2 linked regions of the Kineococcus sp. NBC_00420 genome follow. The main gene of each other region encodes a partner of the protein of the gene in region 2 in a complex. Links are inferred from orthologs where the notes say so. Each region holds a gene or a part of one and is shown on either strand. Other genes may lie near its edges. The genes, in order: mfd and uvrA.

Region 1 (11,562 bases), 3.7 Mb from region 2 along the record:
CGCCCTGGCCGAGGCGGACGACCTCCATCGTGCGCTCGAGCTCCACGCTGGACCCCTGCTCGGCGATGTCCGCGATGAGCAGGCGCAACGAGTTCGTCCCGCAGTCGATCGCGGCGACGCGGCGGCTCACGCGATCGGCCCGTGCGGGCAGACGGCGGGCCAGCCACCGTCGGCGGCGAGGCGTTGCAGGGTCTGGTCCCCGAACGGGTTCACCCCCGGGCCGGCGGCCAGGGCGTGCCCGACGAGGGCGTGCAGGCACTTCACCCGCGAGGGCATCCCCCCGGCGGAGATGCCCTCGATCTCCGGGACGTCGGCGTCGCCGAGAGCGGCACGGCGGCGCAGGTAGTCCTCGTGGGCGGCGGCGTAGGCGGTGGCGAGGTCGGGGTCGGCGGCGAGCTGCTCGCTCATCTCGCGCATGACGCCCTCCGCCTCCAGGGTGCTGATGGCACCCGCGGCGGTCGGGTCGACGAGGTAGTACGTCGTGGGGAACGGGGTGCCGTCGGGCAGTCGCGGAGCGGTCTCGACGACGTCGGGGCGGCCGCACCGGCAGCGGTGGGCGATGGCGACCACTCCCCGCGGGACCCGGCCCAGGCGTTCGGCGATGCTGTCCAGGTCGGCCTGGGTGGCGGGGGTGGAACCGGTCACGACGATCTCACTTCGGGCTCACTTCGAGGTGGTGGAGCTGGAACTGCCGGAGAGTCCCGGCGTCTTGACCGGGGCGGCGTTGTCGGGGTTGCCCGCCAGGCGCAACGACTCCCAGATGTTCTCGTACCAGGCGGCGGAGGGTTTCGGCACCGTCGTCGCGGCCTGCTGCGGTGGTACCTCGTCGGCGTCGGTCGAACCGTCGACGGCGTAGGGGACCTCGCCGGGCATCACGAACCGCAGCCGCTCGCGCGCCTGGGTGATGACGTAGGCGTCGTCCTTCCAGCGCTGCTCCTGGGCCTGCGCGGCGCTGAGGTCGGTCTGCTGCTGGGAGATCTGCGCGTTCAGCCGGCCGATCTCGGACCGCTGCTCGAGCCACTTCTGCAGGCTGGGCACGAGGAAGATCGCGAGCAGCAGCGCGACGACGGAGAGCACGAGGACGCGCGGACCGCGGGTGCGCCGCCGCTCGGCCGCCGACATCGTGGCCCCGCTGCGACCGCGGGCGGCGGCGGCGGGACGGGTGGCCGGTGCGGCGCCGGCCGCGCGGCGGGTGCTGCCCGGACCCCGACCGGGGCGGGAGGCAGCACTGCGCCCCGCGGTCCCGCCCGAGCGGGGGCCGCGAGGCGCAGTCGGTCGTCGCGAACCCATGGGTCCAGCTTCTCCCGTGTCCTGCCGGTATCCGGTCAGGCGCGCCCGGTGAAGGCGGCCGAGCGCGGGAAGGCCTTGGCGCCGGCGTAGACCGCGGCGTCGTCGAGCTCCTCCTCGATGCGCAGGAGCTGGTTGTACTTGGCGACGCGCTCGGAACGGGCCGGGGCGCCGGTCTTGATCTGACCCGAGCCCACGGCGACGGCCAGGTCGGCGATCGTGGTGTCCTCGGTCTCGCCCGAACGGTGGCTCATCATGGTGCTGAAACCGTTGCGGTGGGCCAGGTCCACGGCGTCGAGGGTCTCGGTGAGCGAACCGATCTGGTTCACCTTGACCAGCATCGAGTTCCCCGCGCCGAGGTCGATGCCCTTCTGCAGACGCTCCGGGTTGGTGACGAACAGGTCGTCGCCCACGAGCTGGATCTTGCCGCCGAGGGCGTTGTTGATGTGCACCCAGCCGTCCCAGTCGTCCTCGGAGAGCGGGTCCTCGATGGAGACCAGCGGGTACTCGGACACGAGGCCCTCGTAGTAGCCGGTCATCCACTCCGCGGAACGCTTCGAGCCCTCGAAGTCGTAGCCGTCCGTGCCGTAGAACTCGGTCGCGGCGACGTCGAGCGCGAGCGCGATGTCGGAACCGGCGGTGTAGCCGGCCTTGCCGATGGCCTCGACGATCAGGTCGAGGGCGTCCTTGTTGCTGGGCAGGTCGGGGGCGAAGCCGCCCTCGTCACCCAGGCCGGTCGAAAGACCGCGCTCCTTGAGGACGGCCTTGAGCGCGTGGTAGGTCTCCGCACCCCAGCGCAGCGCCTCGCGGAAGGACGACGCACCGATCGGGGCGATCATGAACTCCTGGATGGCGACGCCGGTGTCGGCGTGCGCACCACCGTTGACGATGTTCATCATCGGCACGGGCAGGACGTGCGCGTTCGGGCCACCGAGGTAGCGGAACAGCGGCAGGTCCGCGGCCGAGGCGGCGGCCTTCGCGACGGCGAGGGAGACACCGAGGATGGCGTTCGCGCCGAGGCGGCTCTTGGTGGGGGTGCCGTCCAGGTCGAGCATGACCCGGTCGATGATCCGCTGCTCGTGGGCGTCGTGACCGACGAGCGCCGGCCCGATCTCCTCGATGACGGCTTCGACGGCCTGCTCGACGCCCTTGCCCAGGTAGCGACCCTTGTCGCCGTCCCGACGTTCGTTGGCTTCGTAGGCGCCGGTGGAGGCGCCCGACGGCACCGCCGCCCGGGCGAACGTGCCGTCGTCGAGGAGGACCTCGACCTCGACGGTGGGGTTTCCGCGCGAATCCAGGATCTCGCGGGCTCCGACGGCCTCGATGGTGGCCACACGCACTCCTCGTAATGCTCGACATGCTCGACGACGTGTTCAGGGCTTTGCGGTCCGAGCCTAGTGGCTCGGACGGTGATCACCGCGAGAGCGTCTGCCACCCCAGCCGACCCGCCCCGACGAGACCGGACATCCGGGGCAACGCGGACGCGCTGATCCGCACGTCGGCGAGGTGCGGGTAGACGGCGAGCTCGGCGTAGGCGCGGCGCAGCGGCTCCATCAGGACGTCACCGGCCGAGGCCACTCCCCCGCCGACGACGACGTCCTCGAGGTCGAAGAGCGCCGCGGTGGACAGGAACGCCGACGCCAGGGCGCGGGTCCCGCGGGCGATGACGTCGACGGCGATCGGGTCGCCGGCCCGGGCGTCGGTGGTGAGGACCTTCGCGTCGACCTGCTCGCCCGCGCGCCAGCCCCGGGCCAGGGCGGCGCGGACCATCGCGGGTCCGCTGGCGTAGGACTCCACGACCCCGTGGGCGCCCGAGCCGGGCAGCAGTTCCCCGTCCAAGACGACCCCGACGTGGCTGATGAACCCGGCGTTGCCGGTCTTGCCGGACAGGATGCGGCCGTCCAGGACGATCCCGCCGCCGATGCCCGTGGACACGACGACACCCATCATCGAGCGCGACCCCTCGGCGGCACCGATCCACTGCTCGGCCGCGGCGAAGCACTGCCCGTCCTGCGCCAGCGCGGCGGAGACGCTGCGGCCCAGCACGTCCGACGCGGTCCGGGCGACGTGCTCGACGAGCGGGAAACCCCGCAACGAGACGATGTTCACGGGGTGCACGGTGCCGCTCACGGTGTCGACGGGACCGGCGGACCCGACGCCGACGACGTCGGCCACCTCGAGGCCCTGCTCCCGGGCCGAGCGCAGGACGTCGGTGACCAGGCCCTCCAGCGCCGACGCGACGGCGCTCGCGCTCGTCTGGTCGGTGGGCACCTCACGATCCAGCCGCACGGTCCCGTCGTCCCCGACGAGGCCTGCGGCGATCTTCGTCCCGCCGATGTCGATGGCCAGCACGTTCGTCACGTCGGGGACCCTACCGAGAGGCCGGCGCGCGCTCGGCCGCCCGTGCGGCCGTCTCCAGCCGCCGGGTGGCCGTGCGCAGCGCCGCCTCCGGGTCCACCCCGGACGCGTGGGCGCGGCGGACCAGGTCCAGCAGTTCCCGGCCGAACGACTCCTCGTCCCCACCCTCGTCGGGGACCGTCTCGTCCAGCCCGTTGCGCTGGAGCCGCCCCAGGACCTTGTCGGCGCGGGCCAGCGCCGGCAGCGACGACGGGATGCCGTCCAGCACGCTCTCGCGCGCCTTCTCGGTCGCCTTGATCGCGTCCCACCCCGCCTGCAGGTCCTCGGCGACGGCCTCGCCGGCGAAGACGTGCGGGTGGCGGCGTTCGAGCTTGCTGACGATGGCCGCCGCGACGTCGTCGATGTCGAACGGCTCGTCGGTGGACTCCTGCGCGACGCGGGCGTGGAAGACGACCTGCAGCAGCAGGTCCCCCAGTTCGTCCCGCAGTTCCTCCCGCGTCCCGTTCTCGACGGCGTCGACGACCTCGTAGCTCTCCTCGACGAGGTACTTCAGCAGGCTCACGTGGGTCTGCTGCGCGTCCCACGGGCAGCCGCCGGGCGAGCGGAGGCGGTCCATGACGGCGACGAGGTCGAGGAGTCGGGATCCGGCCGGGGTCTCGCTCATGGGCTGCACGATACGAGTGCACCGAGGTAGGTGGCCGACCTACACTCGTGTCGACGGCCTGAGGAGGCGAGCGTGATGACCGTGGCCACACCACTCCCTGCTGGCGAGCCCATGTCGTGGGAGCAGTTCGACGCCCTGCCGGAAGATCCCTGCCGTGAGTACATCGACGGAGTCGCCATCGTGACGCCCAGCCCTGACCTGGACCACCAGGACATCTCCCTCGCCTTGGTGGTGATGCTGCGAGCGGTGCTGCCGCCAACCCACCGCGCCATCTTCGCCTGGGCATGGAAGCCGGCGAGGGATGAATTCATCCCCGACGTCATGGTCTGGGCTCGTGAGGACGAGACGGGCACGAAGCGCTTCACCAATATTCCGGCACTCGTCGTCGAGGTGCTCTCGACCAACCGCAGCGACGACCTGCTGCTGAAGATGGCCAAGTACGCCGCGGCCGGGCTGCCGAACTACTGGATCGTCGACCCGCGGGAGCGCACGCTCAGCGTCCACGTCCTCGACGACAGCGGGGTCTTCCGGGCCGATCGCGTCCTGCGGGACGGCGATGCCGCCGTCCCGCTGTCCTTCGGACCCGCCTCGTTGACGATCGACGTGACCGCCCTCCTGCCCTAGACCGGTCAGCGCGCGTTGGCCGCCGCCACCGCCGCCGGCTGGTCCAGCAGCACGGAGTTCACGAACTCCGTCGCCCAGGTCAGCATCTCCGCGTCGCGCAACGGCTTGCCCCCGATCCGCGCGGTCATCGGCGCCGGCACCAGCGCCACCGACAACGCGGGCTTGAGCAGCGTCCCCGGGTAGAGCCGCTTCAGGCGCAGTTCGCGCGACTCCGGCAGGTCGATCGGCGCGAACCGGACCTGCTTGCCCTGCAGGGACACCTCGCGCAGCCCGGCCTTGCGGGCGGCGATGCGGAACTTCGCCACCTCGAACAGGTTGAGGACCGGCTGCGGCGGGTTGCCGTAGCGGTCGACGAGTTCCGCGTGCAGTTCGACGAGGTCGGTGTCGGAGTTCGCCGCGGCCATCCGCCGGTAGGCGTCGAGACGCAGCCGCTCCGAGGGCACGTAGTCGTGCGGCACGTGTGCGTCCACGGGCAGCTCGATCTTGACCTCGGTGGGTTCCGGTTCCTCGTCGCTCCCGGCCCCCGACACCTGGTTGCGCGCGTCGGCGACGGCGTCGGCCACCATCCGCATGTAGAGGTCGAAACCGACCCCCGCGATGTGCCCGGACTGCTCACCGCCGAGCATGTTCCCGGCCCCGCGGATCTCGAGGTCCTTCATCGCCACCGCCATCCCCGACCCGAGGTCGGTGTGCTGGGCGATCGTCGCGAGCCGGTCGTGCGCGGTCTCGGTGAGGGGCTTCTCCGGCGGGAACAGGAAGTAGGCGTAGGCCCGTTCCCGGCCGCGCCCGACCCGGCCGCGCAGCTGGTGCAGCTGGGAGAGACCCATGGCGTCCGCGCGTTCCACGATGAGCGTGTTCGCGTTGGAGATGTCGAGACCGGTCTCGACGATCGTCGTGCAGACCAGGACGTCGAAGCGCTTCTCCCAGAAGTCGACGACGACCTGTTCGAGGCGGTGCTCGCCCATCTGCCCGTGCGCGGTCGCGATCCGCGCCTCGGGGACGAGCTCCTTCAGCCGGGCCGCGGTGCGCTCGATGGACTGCACCCGGTTGTGGACGTAGAACACCTGGCCCTCGCGCAGGAGTTCCCGCTTGATGGCCGCGGTGATCTGCTTCTCCTCCTGGCCCCCGACGTAGGTCAGGACCGGGTGGCGTTCCTCCGGCGGGGTCGCCAGCGTCGACATCTCGCGGATGCCCGTCACGGCCATCTCGAGCGTGCGCGGGATCGGCGTCGCGCTCATCGCCAGCACGTCGACGTTGGTGCGCAACGTCTTCAACGCCTCCTTGTGCTCGACGCCGAAGCGCTGTTCCTCGTCGACCACCACGAGGCCGAGGTCCTTGAACTGGATCTCGCCGCTGAGCAGGCGGTGGGTACCGATGACGATGTCGACGGAACCGTCGGCCAGGCCGGCGATCGTCTCCTTCGCCTCCTTGCCCGGGGTGAAGCGCGACAACGGCTTCGCAACGACGGGGAACTGGGCGAAGCGCTCGGCGAAGGTCTTGAAGTGCTGCTGCACCAGCAGCGTCGTCGGCACCAGGACGGCGACCTGCTTGCCGTCCTGCACGGCCTTGAACGCGGCGCGCAGCGCGATCTCCGTCTTGCCGTACCCGACGTCACCGCAGATGAGGCGGTCCATCGGCACCGGTTTCATCATGTCGGCCTTGACCTCGTCGATGCTGGCCAGCTGGTCCGGCGTCTCGACGTAGGGGAAGGCGTCCTCGAGCTCGCGCTGCCACGGGGTGTCGGGGCCGAACTGGTAGCCCTTGGTCGCCATCCGGGCCGAGTACAGCTTGATGAGGTCGCCGGCGATCTGCTTGACCGCCCGGCGGGCGTTGTTCTTCGTCTTCGACCAGTCCGAACCGCCCATCTTGGACAGCGTCGGCGCCTCACCACCGGTGTACTTGGTGACCTGGTCGAGGGTGTCGGAGGGGACGAACAGGCGGTCCCCGGGCTGGCCGCGCTTGCTCGGCGCGTACTCGAGGACGAGGTACTCCCGCGTCGCGCCCTGGATCGTCCGCTGCACCATCTCGATGAACCGGCCGACGCCGTGCTGTTCGTGCACGACGAAGTCGCCGGGACGCAGGGCGAGCGGGTCGACGGCGTTGCGGCGACGACGCGGGGCCATCCGCCGCATGTCCTTGGTGGACTGCCCGCCCACGCCGGTGATGTCGGCTTCGGTGACCAGTGCGGTCTTCAACGTCTCCGCGACGAACCCGTGCTCGACGGTGGCGGTCGTGACCGTCACGATCGACGGCGCGGGTTCCTCGAGGAGGTCGTCGACGAGGCGGGCCGGGACGTCCTCGCCGGAGAGCATCTCGACGAGACGCTTCGCGGGGCCGTGTCCCTCCGTCGTCACGACGATGCGCCAGCCCGCGGAGGCGAGGTCACGCAGTTCCCCGAGCGCCTTCTCCGTCTCGCCGCGGTAGCCGGTGACGTCGCGGGCGGCGACGCGCAGGATCCGGACGTCCTCGAGGTCGCGCAGGTCCCCGTCGGAGTCCAGCGAGGTGATCGACCACCAGGGACGGCCGGTGAGCTCGGCGTGGCCGCGGACCTCGGCCAGCGTCGCGAAGGAAGAGGAGCCCAGGTCGACCGGGGTCGCCCCACCGGCGGCGGCGTTCATCCAGGCGGCGTCGAGGAACTCCGCCCCGGTCGCCACGAGGTCGTGGGCGCGGGAGCGGACCTTCTCGGGGTCGGCCAGCACGACGTGGGTGCCCGCGGGCAGCACGTCGAGCAGCGGTTCCATCCCGTCGACCAGGGCCGGGGCCAGCGACTCCATGCCCTCGACCGCGATCCCCTCGGCGATCTTGGCCAGGACGTCAGCCGCGCCGGGCAGGGTCTCCATCAGGGCCCGGGCGCGTTCGCGGACCAGGGGCGTCAGGAGGAGCTCCCGGCACGGCGGGGCCCACACCCCGTCGGGTTCGACCTCGAGGGTTCGCTGGTCGGCCACGGAGAAGGAGCGGACCTCCTCGACCTCGTCGCCGAAGAACTCCACGCGCAGCGGGTGCGGCCGCGTGGGGGGGAAGACGTCGAGGATGCCACCGCGCACGGCGAACTCGCCGCGCCGCTCCACCATGTCCACGCGCGCGTAGGCGGCGGCCGCGAGCGCCGCGACGGAGGCGTCCAGGCCGGCGTCGTCACCGGCCCGCAGCCGGACGGGTTCGAGGTCGGCGAGGCCCTTGACCAGCGGCTGCAGCACGGCGCGCACGGGGGCGACGACGACACGGACCTCCCCCGTCGTCGGGTCGTCCGGGGAGGGGTGGGCGAGGCGGCGGAGCACGGCGAGGCGCTGGGCGACCGTGTCGCTGCGCGGGGAGAGCCGTTCGTGCGGCAGCGTCTCCCAGGCCGGGAACTCCGCGACCTGGTCGGCCGGCAGGTAGCACCGCAGCCAGGTGACCATGTCCTCGCACTCGCGGCCCGTCGCGGTGACGACGAGGAGCGGGCGTTCGGCGGCGAAGGCCGCGATCAGCGCGGGGCGGACCCCGAGGGGGGCGACGACGTCGAGCGCGGAACTCCCGCCCTCGTGCGCGGTCTCGACGGCGGCGCGGACAGCGGATTCGGTGCGCAGGACGTCGAGCAGGCCGTTGAGGCTCACGAACACTCCGTGTCTTCAGGTGCGGGGGGGGTTGTGCGGGGAGGTCTTCGCGGGGAAGTTCGGGGTGGGAGGGGTGCGGCCAGCCTACGTCCGCCCTCCGACACGAGCCCTCCGTGAGCGTCGCCGGACCGGCCGCGCAGCCGCACTCGCTACTGTCGCGGCGTGTCCGGCTACTCCGAGCAGTCCCCCGACGAGCCGTCGCCGACCCGCCGCGCACTGCCCCGGGAGGGCCGCGGCCGGCGGCGGCGCCCGCTGCGGATCGTGCTCGGCGTCCTGGTCCTGCTCCTCCTGGCCTGGGCCGTCGCGGTCGCCGTCGCCGGTGTGCAGGCCGGCCGGTCCCTGCAGAAGGTCGCCGACGCCGCCCCCGCCCTGGAGCGGCAGGTGCGCGACAAGGACTTCGCCGGCGCGCAGGAGCGCGCGGAGGGGGTCAAGGACGACGCGGCCGCCGCGGACCGGGCCACCGGTCAGCTCCCCTACCGCCTCGCCGAGCACCTCCCCTGGCTCGGAGCCCAGCTGGCGGCCGTCCGCGGCGGCGCGCACGCCGCGGCCCTGCTCACCGAGCCGCTGCCGGACGCCCTCGGGAGCGCCGAGGCGGTCGTCGGCGACGGTCTCGTCTCGGCGGACCAGACGGTGAACGTCGCCGCGATCGCGGAGCTGACGCCGATCGTCACCGACTACCAGGCTCGGGTCGCCGCCGCGCGGACGGCGCTGGCCGAAGGCGACAGCGCCGCGGTGCTGGGCGTCATCGCGGACCGCCTCGAACCGGTCTCCCGGCAGCTCGACGACGTCGCCGGCCCCTTGGACACCGCGGCGGAGGTGCTGCCGCAGCTGCCCTCCCTGCTGGGGGCGGACGGCGCGCGGACCTTCCTCGTGGCCTTCACCAACCCCGCGGAGATCCGGCCGGTGCAGGGCATCGTGGGCGCCTACGCCTACCTCACCGTGGACCACGGCAAGATCTCGCTCACCCGGACCGGTACCGACGCCGAGCTCTACGACGCCCGCGCGGACGTCTCCGCGGTCGGTACGGAGTTCGCGGCCCTCTACGGGCAGGACGCGGCGATCATCCAGAACGTCACCGCGGGGGGCAGCGCCGACGAGGCGGGTGTCCTCACCTCGTCGCTCTTCACCGACGGCGGGCTCCCCACCCCCGACGTCGTCGTCTTCGTGGACCCGGTCGGGCTCGGCCAGCTGCTGGGCCCCGACCACGCCGCGCTGGGGCTCGGCCCGTTCGGGGACGTCGCCACCGCGGACATCTCCAAGACCCTGATGTACGACGCCTACGTCACGTACGGCGCCGACAACGACGCCCGCAAGGCGTTCCTGGCGGCGACCTCGGCCGCCGCGTTCGAGGCCGTGCTCTCCGACGGACTGTCGACGACGGCCCTGGACGGGGCCCGCACCGCGATCGACTCCGGACACCTCGCGGTGTGGTCCTCCCGGGCGCAGGAACAGGACGCGCTCGTCGCGGCGGGGGTCGCCGGGGTGCTGGGCGACCCGGCGAGCGCCGGACCGGTGGCCCGGATCGGGCTGACGAACACCGAACCGTCCAAGCTGGACTTCTGGTTGCAGCCGGCGGTCGAGGTCTCCGCGCCGTGCGCGAAGGTCGGCTCGGCGACCTCCTCGGTGCAGCTGACCCTGACGAACACGGTGCCCGAGACGATCCCGGCCTACGTCGCCAACGCGACGGCCCGCTCGGCGATCGGCAAGCGCACCGCGCAGGACACGGTGTCGTTCTGGGTCGCGCCGTGGGTCGGTCTGGACCGGGTGACGGTGGACGGCCAGGTGGTCGGGACCGCGGTGGACGGCGAGGAGGGCTGGCGGCTGGTGCGCCTGACCGTCGACGTCCCCCCGGGTGCGCCGGTGGTCGTGAGGTGGGAGCTGAGCGGTGCGGCCGACGCCCTCCCGCGGACGGTCACGGGACCCAGCACCGCAACCGCGCCGACCCTCACTACCGGTAGCTGTACTCCGTGAGGGTTCACCCGAACGTGTAGAAGTGGTCACTCTCGTCGCAACACGGACCGAGAATGGACCGATTGACTGGACTACAGGGGTGACGTTCCGTCATCCTGGAGTCTGCTCCGCGATCACTGGGTTCTGCGGGGCATTCGAAAGTGGGGGGACCACGTGCGCAAGACCACCGCCCGGCTGGCTGCTGCCGGCGTTCTGACCGTCGCCGCTCTCGGCGCCACCTCCGGGGCGGCCTTCGCCGACAACTACGCCCCGGCGACCCCGACGCCGACCGTGTCGGACGTCGTGACGCCTTCGGCGAGCCCGACCACCGGGGGTTCCACGACCCCGTCGCGCTCCACCACCCCGTCGCGTTCCACCACCCCGGCCGCCGTGGGCAACTCCAACGACGAGCTGGCCTACACCGGCGCCGACGTCCTGCCCTGGGCCGCCGCCGGCACCGTCCTGGTGCTGGGGGGCGCCGCGATGGTCGTCGCGAGCCGTCGCAAGCCGGGTCGCTCGCACTGAGCTGACCCGCAGCAACGCCGAAGGGGCCGCCAGGAGATCCTGGCGGCCCCTTCGGCGTTCTCGGGCGCTCAACCGACCGGCAGGGCGGCCACACCCTGCGGGAACAGCCAGTCGACCTGGTTGCGGTCGCGGGCGATGCCTCCCAGGCAGGCGACGACGAGGATCCACCCGACAGGGTCCGGACCGCTGACCGGCGGGCGCCGCGGGCGCGGCGCTGTCCTGCCACTCAACCCGCTACCTCTAGCCAGAGAAGAGTCTGGACTTCCAATGCCTCGTGACCTGCCGCGTGACCTGCCGCGCGGGGACCGTCGCGTACTCGACGGGGCTGGACGGCACGGAGCTCAGCACCGCCGACGGGACCCGGTTCCCCTCGCCCAGCTCACCACCACCTCCGGGGTGGCCGCCGGCGAGGGGAACACCACCGACGTCACCGACGTCACCGACGTCGCCGGCGCTCTGCGACTCTGCCAGCAGCGCGGTTCCCTGCCGGCCCGCACGTTCTCCTGGGCCGCCACCCCGCTGCGGGAGGATTCTTGCTGATCTTGAGGGCCGCCACCTAGCATG
Region 2 (10,883 bases):
GACCGTCTCGCGGATGGCCCAGGCGTGGGTGTAGGGGCCGAAGTAGCGGGTGCCCTTGCGCTTGGCCCCGCGCATGACCTGGACCCGGGGGACGTCCTCGCCCATGGTGACGGCGAGGTAGGGGTAGGACTTGTCGTCGCGGTACTTGACGTTGAAGCGCGGGTCGAACTCCTTGATCCAGGAGTACTCCAGCTGCAGGGCCTCGACCTCGGTGGTGACCACGGTCCACTCGACGCTGGCGGCGGTGGTGACCATCGTCATCGTGCGCGGGTGCAGGGCCGAGAGGTCCTGGAAGTAGTTGGAGAGCCGGGCGCGCAGGTTCTTGGCCTTGCCGACGTAGATCACGCGGCCCTGGGGGTCGCGGAAGCGGTACACCCCGGGATCGAGCGGGATCTCCCCCGGCTTGGGGCGGTAGGTGGCGGGGTCGGGCACGGGTACGAGGTTAGGTCGCGGGTCCGACACGGGCCCCTCGTGGTCCCTCGTGGTCCCTCACGCACGCTTCGTTCCTGACCGAACACGTTCTGCGACAACGGGTGCGCAGTTGGTGTGAACTCTCGCCGGATCGCGGTGGAAGCACCTCGCCGGGGGTGTCCACCGGCCTACCGTCCGTACGTGGCCACCCCGACGATGAGCTCCGCCGACCTCCCCGCGCCCGAGCGTCCGCGGGGCCTGCGGCGACCGCTCGGGTTCCCCGTCGGCGAGGACGCTCCCGGCCCGGTCGCCGTCGTGCTCGGTACCCGCCCGGAGGCGATCAAGCTCGCCGACGTGGTGCGCCGGCTCGGCGGGGCCGGACTGCTCGTGCACACCGGCCAGCACCACGACGCCGCGATGTGGTCCGACGTCACGGCCCAGCTCGGCTTCGCCACCACCCCGCTCGGTCTGGGCGTGGGCGGGACCTCGCGCGGTCACCAGCTGGGGGCGGCGGTGGCCGCGCTCGACGCCACCTTCGCGCGGCACCGGCCCTCCTGCGTCGTCGTGCAGGGCGACACGACGGCCGCCCTGGCGGGCGCGCTGGCCGCGAACGCCGCCGACCTGCCGCTCGTGCACGTCGAGGCCGGTCTGCGCAGCTTCGACCGGCGGACGCCCGAGGAGCACCACCGCGTCACCATCGACCACCTGGCCGACCTCTGCTGCGCCCCGACCCCGGCCGCCGTCGCGCACCTGCGCGCCGAGGGGATCTCCGACGACCGGATCCTGCTGACCGGGAACACCGTGGTGGAGTCCGTCCAGCAGCTGCTGCCGGCGCAGGAGGAGCAGGACCGGATCCTCGCCGGCCTCGGGATCCGCGGCGACCACCTCCTCCTGACGCTCCACCAGCCGGAGAACGTCGACAACCCGGCCGTCCTGCGTCAGGTCCTCGCCGAACTGCGCGGCGTCGTCGCCGAGGGCCTGCAGGTCGTCTTCCCGGCCCACCCGCGAACGCTGGACCGCCTGCGCGGCAACGGCCTCGGTGACCTCCTCGAGGCCTTCACGACCATCGCGCCGCAGCCGCCGGCGGAGTTCCTGACGCTGCTGGACCGGGCGCGCCTCGTGGTCTCCGACTCCGGCGGCGTGCAGGAGGAGGTCAGCGTCCTGAAGAAGCGGCTGCTCGTGCTGCGCCGGTCCACCGAACGTCCGGAGGTGCTGGGGACCTTCGCCACGCTGGTCCCGGGCGGGTTGCGCCTGGGTGCCGCGGTGCGTTCCGCGCTGGCCGAGGACCCGCGCGCGCTGCTGGACGTTCCCTCGCCCTACGGCGACGGGTCGGCCAGCCGGGTCATCGTCGAGTCGATCGTCAAGCTGGTCGCTCCCTACTGACCGGACGACTGACCGGACGACCGACCGCGCGCTCGAAGCGCACCAGGACCCGACCCGGGTTGTGCGGGTCGGGCGCCGCGCCCGCGTGCAACCGGCGGACGTGGGGCTGGGTCAGGAACGTCAGCACCCGCTCACGCAGCTGCCCGGACCCCTTGCCACACACGATCTCCGCCTGCGGTCCGCCGCTCGCGGCGGCCCGCAGCAGGAACGTGCGCAGGGCGTTGTCAATGTCGCGGCCGCTGCGGAAGACGGGGTGCAGGTCGAGGGAGAGCACCCCACCAGGATGAGGCCTCAGCCGGCGTGGCGGAGGATCTCGTCGACGACCCGCGACAGCGGGGCCGTCGCGTCGATCCGGACGGCGTCGCGCGGCAGATCCTCCCCGGTGGCGTGCACCCGCAGGACGAGCTCGCGCTCCTCGGGCCGCCCGCCGAACTCGTCGTCGCGCGCGGCGAGGCGGGCGATCAGGGTCGCGCGGTCGAGGTCGAGGACGACGACGGCGTCGAAGAGGTCGAGGAACGTCGCGTGGTTGCGCGAGCCCCCGCAGAAGAAGGTGGCCGGGGTGCTCCGGTCCGCGACCAGCACCCGTACGGCGTCCACCCGCCACAGGTGGTGGTCGTGGGTGTGACCGGTCGTGGGCTCACCGGTTACCGGGTCCCCCTGGTACGCGAGTTCGGTGTCGCCGTTGACGGCGTGGTGACCGCGCCGCTGCAACTCCCGGCAGACCGAGGTCTTGCCGCTGCCGGAGACCCCTTCGACGAGGACGTTGCGGACACCCACCGCTCAGTGCTCACCCGGGAGCGACATCAACCCCGAGCGGGCGACCCAGCCGCGGACGGGACGGGTGAGGAGCAGGACCGCGACGGCGACGTTCAGCACGACGGCGGCCAGGGCCACGACCCCGAACCCCACCACCACGAGCGAGGCGACCCCGAGGCCGCCGGCGAGGACCGAGAGGGCGAGGAGCACGATCCAGGCCAGACCGCTGCTGCGCCGGATGCGGTGCAGCAGCCACAGGTCCAGCGCGAACCAGACCAGGGCGAGGACCCCGCGGCCCGGGAGACCCAGGTAGAGGACCTCGCAGACCAGGACGGCCAGGAGCCGCTGCCCCACCGGATGGGTGCGCCACCACGTCGTGTTCACGGGCCCAGCCTAGGCCTCACCCCCGGGGCCCCGGAGCCCCGGACCTCAGGCGCCGCCGTTGATCGCGGTGGTGCGCAGGGCGGCGGCCTCGAGGCCGTGGGCCTTGAGAATCTCGTCGTAGCGGCCGGCGGCGATGGACTGCTGGAGGGCGACCTGGACGGCGTCGCGCAGGTCACTGCGGTCCTTGGCGAACCCCAGGCCGTAGGGCGCCGCCTGCAACGGGTCCCCGGCCAGGGAGAGCGCCCCGCTCGAGGTGGTGACGAGGTCGACGGCCGAGGGGTAGTCCTCGACACCGAAGTCGGCGGCACCCGCCGCGACCCGGTCCGCGCTCTTGCCGTTGGGGACGTCGACGATCGCCACGGCGGGTTTCCCGGCGGCGGTGCAGAGCGCGGACTGCGCGGCGACGAGGTCGCCGTTGGTGGTACCGGAGTTGACGGCCGCGGTGTGCCCGCACCAGGTGTCGGGCGCGGCCAGGCCGAGGGGGTTCCCGGCCGCGGCGATGGCCTGGCTGCCGGCGATGAAGTAGTCGACGAAGTCCACCTTCTCCTGGCGGGCGGCGCGGTCGGTCATCGAGGAGACGACGAGGTCGGCCCGGTGCGCGCCGACGGTGTCGATGAGGTCGTCGAAGCCGGTCTGGACGAAGGTCACCTTCAGGCCCATCCGCTGGGCCAGGTCGGTGACCACGTCGATGTCGGCGCCGGTGAACGCGGTGCCGTTCATCGACTCCATCGGGGCGTAGGTGGCGTCGGTGGCCACCGTGAGCGTCCCGGGCGTGAGCAGGGGGAGGTCGACCGCGGCCGTCGACGCGGGGGCGGTGGCGGAGGCGTCTCCCCCGCAGCCGGCCAGGACCGGCAGGGTCGCCGCGAGGACGAGCGTGGCGGTGAGCGCCCGGGATCGGGACAGCGGTGCGGGCACGGTGGCTCCTCGGACTCCGGCGACGAAGGGGCCCGGTGGGGCCCCCGCTGTGTCCATCGGCAGCTGGGGCGGTGGGCCCGTTCACCCGTTCGGGTGTCGCTTCCTCGGCGCAACCGGTTCAGTCACCGCGACGGGACGCCGATGCCGAACCTCGTGGGGTCTGGTCCCCACCGACCGGTCAGGAGCCCCGCATGTCCAGCACGACCGCCGCCCCCCGCCGTTCGACGAGTCTCGCCACCCGGGTCGCGCTGCTCGCGGTCACCGGCCTGGTGGGTGTCGCTGCCGTGGGCACCATCGGCCTCGTCGGTTCGGCGGGCCAGGACTCCGCCCGGACCACGCTGGTGCGGGCCGAGCGGGCCGCCACCCTGGCCGAGACCGTCGACGCGCAGCAGGCCGCCCTGCGCGCGGACGTGCTGGTGTCGGTGGTGGCCGCGAACGCCGCCGACCGGCAGGCGGCGATGTCCGCGCTGGGCGACGACGCCGTCGCGCTCCGGGCCGCGTTGCGCGAGCTGGCCGCGGCGGGCAACCCGCAGACGCGCGCAGCCGCCGAGCAGCTGCTGACCGAGTCCGAGCAGCTCGTCACGCTGGGCCAGCGGGTCGTCTCCCTCGCCAACCACGACGTCACCGACCCCGGTCAGGTCGCGGCCCGCGAGGCCGTGCCCGCGTTCACCGCGCAGGCCACGAAGGTCGCCGCGGCACTGCCGCAGATCCGCGAGCAGGCGTCCACCGCCCGCGCCGGGGCCATCACCGCGGCGGACGGCGCCCGGCGCAAGGCGCAGCTGCTGACGCTGGTCACGGCCGCCGTCGTCGCCGCTCTGCTGGCGGTGGTCGCGCTCACGGTCGTGACGTCGTTGCGCCGTCGGTTGCGCGCGACGGTGACGGTGCTGGAAGCGCTGGCCGACGGGCGCCTGGACCAGCGCGGCGAGGTGGGTCGTCACGACGAGATCGGGCGGATGACCCTGGCGTTGAACACCGCCCTGGACCGGATGTCGGGCCTGCTGTCCCAGGTCGCGCGCTCCAGCGACGAGCTGACGGCGTCCGCGGCGGACCTGACCGGCGTCTCCGGTGACCTGCGCGACCGGGCCGCGGGGACGGCGTCCCAGGCCGACGCGGGATCGGCGGCGTCGGAGGAGATCTCGGTGACGATCCGTTCCGTCGCCGACTCCAGCGCGGAGATGGAACAGGCCATCGCCCAGATCGCGGCGGCGACCACGGAGGCCAGCCAGGTCGCCCACGACGCCGTCGCGGCGTCCGGGGACGCGGCCCGCACGGTCCAGGGCCTGGCCCGGTCGTCGGCGGAGATCGGCGACATCGTGAAGGTCATCACCTCCATCGCCGAGCAGACGAACCTGCTGGCCCTGAACGCGACCATCGAGGCCGCTCGCGCCGGGGAGTACGGCAAGGGGTTCGCCGTCGTCGCCAGCGAGGTGAAGGAGCTCGCCACCGAGTCGGCGCGCACGTCGGAGACGATCGTCGCGAAGATCGCTGCGGCGCAGCAGGACGCGGCTGCGGCCAGCGTCGCGATCGGGCGCATCGATGAGGTCGTGGAACGCATCAGCGCGATCCAGTCGACGATCGCGAGCGCCGTGGAGGAGCAGACCGCGACGACGCGGGAGATGGTCCGCAACGTCGAGGAGATCGCGGCCGGGTCCAGCGACGTCACCCGGTCCATCACGGGGATGGCGCAGGACGTGAACCGCACGACGGGTGATGCCCAGCGCACGGCGGACGCGGCCGAGCAGGTCGCACGCTCGGCCGCCCGCCTCGACGAGGCGGTCCGCAGCTTCCAAGTCTGAGTCCCCGACCGCTGCCGCGTGGGTGCGTCAGACGGTGGTGAGGACGTGCGCGCTGATGCTGCGGCCCGCGAGCAGCGCGTCCTCCGGCCCGATCCCGTCGTGGCGCCCGTGGCGTCCGACCCGGGCGAGGTTGGAGAACGCGTCGAGCTGGACGTCGAGCTGCGCGCGAGCCGCTTCGGCGCCGCGGGTCGGCACGGGCACGCTGCGCGGCAGGCGGAGCACGTCGTGGTCGAGGACGCGGACACCGCGGTCCACCCCGAAGGCGGGGAGTTCCGCGATGGCGAGCTGGGCGAGCTCGTGGTCGGTCCGGGCCGACAGGTCGTCGTCGCCGGAGCTCCAGAACTCCGCGCAGAGGACGGTCCGGGGTTCGTCGCGGAACGCGGCGGGCCGCCAGACCCGGGTGTTGGAGAGGCGCCCGACGCGCAGCGACTCGTCGCAGGCGGTGACGTGGTGGCTGTCCTGGCCGACGTCACCGTCGAGGAGCAGGTGGACGAGGTAGGTGTCGCGGCTGCGCAGCGACGGGCCGCTCGGGGCGGTGGTACCGGGGAGCCACCGCACCAGCACGGGCGCGGGGACGCTGGAGACCACGGCACGGGCGGCGATCGAGAACTCGGCCGAGGTGTCACGCACCCGGACGGCGGTGACCCGGCCGTCGGTGGCGCTCAGTCCGGTCACGGTGGTGCCGAGCAGGATCCGGGCGCCGCGGGCGCGCAGCCGACGGGCCAGCTCGTCCCAGACGGCGCCGGTCCCCTCGCTCGGGGTGAGGAGTTCGACGGGTCGCTCCCCGGCGCGGCGGGTGCCCTGCAGCTCGTCGGCGAAGGCCGGGGACAGGTCGCGGGGGTGGGCCCCGAGGTACTTGCGCGTGTAGGGGGCGAGGAGTTCCTCGACGACGGCGCGGCCGTGGCTGGCGACGAGCGCCTGGTAGGCGTCGACGGGGGTGCGGGGTTCGCGGCGGTTCAGCGTCGCGGCGAGGCGGGCACCGGCGGCGCGGGCCGTGGCTCCGGCGCCGACGGTGCGCAGGACCTGACCGGGACGGGGCGGGAAACCCACGACGCGTCCGCGCCAGACGGCGGATCGCCGCGCCCGGGTGCGTTCCACCCCGCCGACGGCGCCGGCGAGGTCCAGCCACCGGGTCACCGACTCCGGGTGGGCGTCGGAGCGGAAGCTGTGCGGGCCGAGGTCGAAGCGGTGGCCCCACAACTCGATCGAGCGGGACAGACCACCGACCTCGGGGGCGCCGTCCACGACCACGACCTGGGCCCCGGCGTCCAGCAGGTGCTCGGCGGCGGCCAGCCCCGCGGGACCGGCCCCGATGACGACAACCGGCTGGTCGGTGCCGGCGCGGCCGGTCACACCCTCCACGACGAGCGCGCTCACGTCGTACTCCTCTGCCCCATGTGCTTCTCCCCGAGACGATCCGTGGTCCCCGCGGTGAGGAGTCCCTCGACCGCGGCTCCCCGCGGCGGTGCGGTGCTCGTGGTCACGGTGTCGTTCAACGTCCCCCCCCCCAGGTCGGTGCCGCGCGGAGACCCCCCGGAATCCGTGCGTGATCACGAGGAGTGTGGCAGGCGGGACGACCGTCGGGACGGCAAACCCCCGATCTGCGCGCGAGAAACACGAAGCGTTCTCGACGGTGACCGGCAGTTGCCGAGGAGGGCACCGGACCTTCACGGGGAGTAGGTGATCGGGGCACTCAGCAGCCCCGATCACCCGCCGCCCACAGGCGGGGCTCAGCTCACGCGGGCTCGCCGACGCGACGTCGTGGTCGCTGCCGTCGGGGTCTTGAGCACCTCGGCGAGGAACTGGCCGGTGTAGCTGTCCGGGTTCGCCGCGACGTCCTCGGGAGTGCCCTCGGCCACGACCTTGCCGCCGCCGTTGCCGCCCTCGGGGCCCATGTCCACCAGCCAGTCGGCGGACTTGATGACGTCGAGGTTGTGCTCGATGACCAGGACGCTGTTGCCCTTGTCGACGAGACCCTGCACGACACCGAGCAGACGGCGGATGTCCTCGAAGTGCAGACCCGTGGTGGGTTCGTCGAGGACGTAGATCGTCCGGCCGTTGGAGCGCTTCTGCAGCTCCGAGGCGAGCTTCACCCGCTGGGCCTCGCCCCCCGACAGCGTCGTCGCCGGCTGCCCGAGACGGACGTAGCCGAGACCGACCTCGGTGAGGGTCGTCATGAACCGCGAGATCGCCGGGACGGCCGCGAAGAAGTCCTTGGCCTCCTCGATGGGCATGTCGAGGACCTCGGCGATGGTCTTGCCCTTGAAGTGCACCTCGAGGGTCTCGCGGTTGTAGCGCGCACCGTGGCAGACCTCGCACGGGACGTAGACGTCGGGGAGGAAGTTCATCTCGATCTTCAGCGTCCCGTCGCCGGAGCACGCCTCGCAGCGGCCGCCCTTGACGTTGAAGGAGAACCGGCCGGCCTGGTAGCCGCGCAGCTTGGCCTCCGGGGCGGAGGCGAACAACTTGCGGATGTGGTCGAAGACACCGGTGTAGGTGGCCGGGTTGGAGCGCGGCGTGCGCCCGATCGGGCTCTGGTCGACGTGCACGACCTTGTCGAGGTGCTCGAGTCCCTTGACGGCCTTGTGCCGCCCCGGGACCCGGCGGGCACCGTTGAGCTGGTTGGCCAGGACCGTGTAGAGGATGTCGTTGACCAGGGTCGACTTCCCCGACCCCGACACCCCCGTCACACCGACCAGGCAGCCCAGCGGGAACTCGACCGTGACGTCCTGCAGGTTGTTCTGCCGTGCCCCCGTCACCACGAGCTTGCGGGCCGGGTCGATCGGGCGGCGCTGCTCGGGGACCTCGATGGCCCGGGCCCCGGAGAGGTACTGCCCGGTGAGCGAGCGCGGGTTCTCCAGCAGGCCCTTGAAGTCGCCCGAGTGCACGACCTCCCCACCGCGCTCCCCCGCCCCCGGACCGAAGTCCACGATCCAGTCGGCCACCCGGACGGTGTCCTCGTCGTGCTCGACGACGATGAGGGTGTTGCCCAGGTCGCGCAGTCGGGTCAGGGTGTCGATGAGGCGGCGGTTGTCGCGCTGGTGCAGCCCGATGCTCGGCTCGTCGAGGACGTAGAGGACGCCCACGAGGCCGGAACCGATCTGCGTCGCGAGCCGGATGCGCTGGGCCTCCCCGCCCGAGAGCGTGCCCGCCGGGCGGTCGAGCGAGAGGTAGTCGAGGCCGACGTCGAGGAGGAACCCCAGCCGGGCCTGGATCTCCTTGAGGACCTGCGCGGCGATCCGCTTCTCCCGCGTCGAGAGCTGCAGGGCGTTGAGGAAGGTCGAGCACTCGTCGAGCGGCATCGCGCAGACCTCGGAGATCGAGCGGTCGCCGACCTTCACCGCGAGGATCGAGGGCTTGAGCCGGGCCCCGTGGCACACCGGGCACGGCGTCTCGCGCATGTAGCCCTCGTAGCGCTCCTTGCTCATGTCCGACTCGGTCTCGCCGTGGCGGCGCTTGATGAAGTCGACGACGCCCTCGAAGCCGGTGGAGTACGAGCGTTCGCGCCCCCAGCGGTTCTTGTAGCGGACGTGGACCTCGTGGTCCTTGCCGCGCAGCAACGCGTCCTTGGCGCGCTTGGGCAGGGCCCGCCACGGGACGTCCATCGAGAAGGTGAGGTCGGCCGCGAGCGCCGTCATGAGCCGCTGGAAGTAGTCGGCGGAACTGCTGGCCCAGGGCGCGATGGCGCCCTCGTTGAGCGAGAGGTCCTCGTCGGGGACGACGAGCTCGGGGTCGACCTCGAGCTGGGTGCCGATGCCGGTGCACTCCGGGCAGGCGCCGAAGGGGGCGTTGAAGGAGAAGCTCCGCGGTTCGATGTCGTCGATGTCCAGCGGGTGCTCGTTGGGGCAGGCCATCTTCTCGGAGAAGCGACGCTCCCCCTCGGGGCCCTCGACGTCGACGAGGTCCACGACCAGCAGTCCGGCGGAGAGGACGAGGGCCGTCTCGACGGAGTCGGTGAGGCGCCGCTTCACCCCGTCCTTGAGGACGAGGCGGTCGACGATGACCTCGATGGTGTGCTTGAGCTTCTTCTGCAGCGTCGGCGGGTTGTCGAGGGCCACGACCTCGCCGTCGACGCGGGCGCGGGCGAAGCCCTTGGTCTGCAGCTCGCGGAAGAGGTCGGCGTACTCGCCCTTGCGGTCGCGCACCATCGGGGCGAGGACCTGGAAGCGGGTGCCCTCGGCCATCTCCAGCAGCTGGTCGACGATCTGCTGCGGGGTCTGGCGTCCGATCGGCTCCCCGCAGACGGGGCAGTGCGGACGTCCGGCGCGGGCGTAGAGCAGACGGAGGTAGTCGTAGACCTCGGTGATCGTGCCGACGGTGGAGCGGGGGTTGCGCGAGGTCGACTTCTGGTCGATCGAGACGGCCGGGGAGAGCCCCTCGATGAAGTCGACGTCGGGCTTGTCCATCTGGCCCAGGAACTGGCGGGCGTAGGCCGAGAGCGACTCGACGTAGCGGCGCTGTCCCTCGGCGAAGATCGTGTCGAAGGCCAACGAGGACTTGCCCGAACCCGAGAGGCCCGTGAAGACGACGAGGCTGTCCCGGGGCAGGTCGACGGAGACGTTCTTCAGGTTGTGCTCACGGGCACCGCGCACGACGAGACGGTCGTTGGCCACCCGGGCGGAGGTCACCGATCGTGTCGCCGCGCTGGCGGCGGTCTTCGCGCGGGTACCCGGAGAACGAGGGCTGGAAGAGGGAGAGCGAGTGGCCACGGGGCAACCCTAGGCGTCACCTCCGACACGAGCCTCCGCGGTGTTCGGACGGCGTTCGGGGACCCGGTCCGTGCCGAACGCCCACCTCGGGGTCAACCGATCGGCGGACGCGGTAGTTGAAAGCGCTGCATAAGCTGGGGACATGGCACCATCCGGCACGCTGATCGAGGTCCAGAGCACCACCGCGTCGCAGGACGCCGAACCGGGCCCGGTGGCGGGCGAGGGCACCCGGTGGCTGGACGACGACGAGCAGGTGACCTGGCGGACGTTCCTGTCGACCATGCAGCTGCTGCTGGACCGCTTCGACCGGCAGCTGCAGCAGGACTCCGGGATCGTCCTCACGTACTACGAGATGCTCGTGCGCCTCTCGGAGGCCCCGGACCGCTCGCTGCGCATGAGCGAGCTCGCGGAGTCCTCGTTGTCCTCCCGCAGCCGCGTCTCGCACGCCGTGGCCCGGATGGAGGAACGGGGCTGGGTCCGTCGCGAAGCCTGCCCCACCGACGGCCGGGGATACCTCGCCGTCCTCACC

What was found.
Region 1: the proteins of uvrA (region 2) and mfd are in contact, whole or in part, in a crystal structure (PDB 4DFC), measured with the Escherichia coli proteins. The link is inferred for Kineococcus sp. NBC_00420 from one-to-one orthologs.

Annotation. Positions count from the first base shown.
Region 1 is NZ_CP107930.1:1,442,277-1,453,838, forward strand. Bases 4,739-8,828 are described here. They hold mfd (transcription-repair coupling factor), read right to left. Parts: upstream 8,524-8,828; coding sequence 4,939-8,523; downstream 4,739-4,938. Other genes in these bases: OG218_RS07025 (Uma2 family endonuclease), read left to right, coding at 4,739-4,933; OG218_RS07035 (DUF4012 domain-containing protein), read left to right, coding at 8,686-8,828. Outside these bases: OG218_RS06995 (Ppx/GppA phosphatase family protein), read right to left, coding at 1-130; OG218_RS07000 (DUF501 domain-containing protein), read right to left, coding at 127-645; OG218_RS07005 (FtsB family cell division protein), read right to left, coding at 664-1,290; eno (phosphopyruvate hydratase), read right to left, coding at 1,326-2,621; OG218_RS07015 (ROK family protein), read right to left, coding at 2,701-3,648; OG218_RS07020 (MazG family protein), read right to left, coding at 3,659-4,309; more of OG218_RS07025, read left to right, coding at 4,391-4,738; more of OG218_RS07035, read left to right, coding at 8,829-10,494; OG218_RS07040 (hypothetical protein), read left to right, coding at 10,648-10,998; OG218_RS07045 (hypothetical protein), read right to left, coding at 11,067-11,228; OG218_RS07050 (hypothetical protein), read left to right, coding at 11,266-11,538. UniProt on the Escherichia coli protein: Couples transcription and DNA repair by recognizing RNA polymerase (RNAP) stalled at DNA lesions. Mediates ATP-dependent release of RNAP and its truncated transcript from the DNA, and recruitment of nucleotide excision repair machinery to the damaged site.
Region 2 is NZ_CP107930.1:5,176,089-5,186,971, reverse strand. The notes cover bases 7,176-10,586. They hold uvrA (excinuclease ABC subunit UvrA), read right to left. Parts: upstream 10,274-10,586; coding sequence 7,376-10,273; downstream 7,176-7,375. Other genes in these bases: OG218_RS25275 (MarR family winged helix-turn-helix transcriptional regulator), read left to right, coding at 10,497-10,586. Also shown: excinuclease ABC subunit UvrC, read right to left, coding at 1-432; wecB (non-hydrolyzing UDP-N-acetylglucosamine 2-epimerase), read left to right, coding at 613-1,794; OG218_RS25310 (Smr/MutS family protein), read right to left, coding at 1,772-2,068; OG218_RS25305 (AAA family ATPase), read right to left, coding at 2,086-2,571; OG218_RS25300 (hypothetical protein), read right to left, coding at 2,575-2,934; OG218_RS25295 (ABC transporter substrate-binding protein), read right to left, coding at 2,980-3,849; OG218_RS25290 (methyl-accepting chemotaxis protein), read left to right, coding at 4,041-5,645; OG218_RS25285 (protoporphyrinogen/coproporphyrinogen oxidase), read right to left, coding at 5,673-7,022; more of OG218_RS25275, read left to right, coding at 10,587-10,883. UniProt on the Escherichia coli protein: The UvrABC repair system catalyzes the recognition and processing of DNA lesions. UvrA is an ATPase and a DNA-binding protein. A damage recognition complex composed of 2 UvrA and 2 UvrB subunits scans DNA for abnormalities.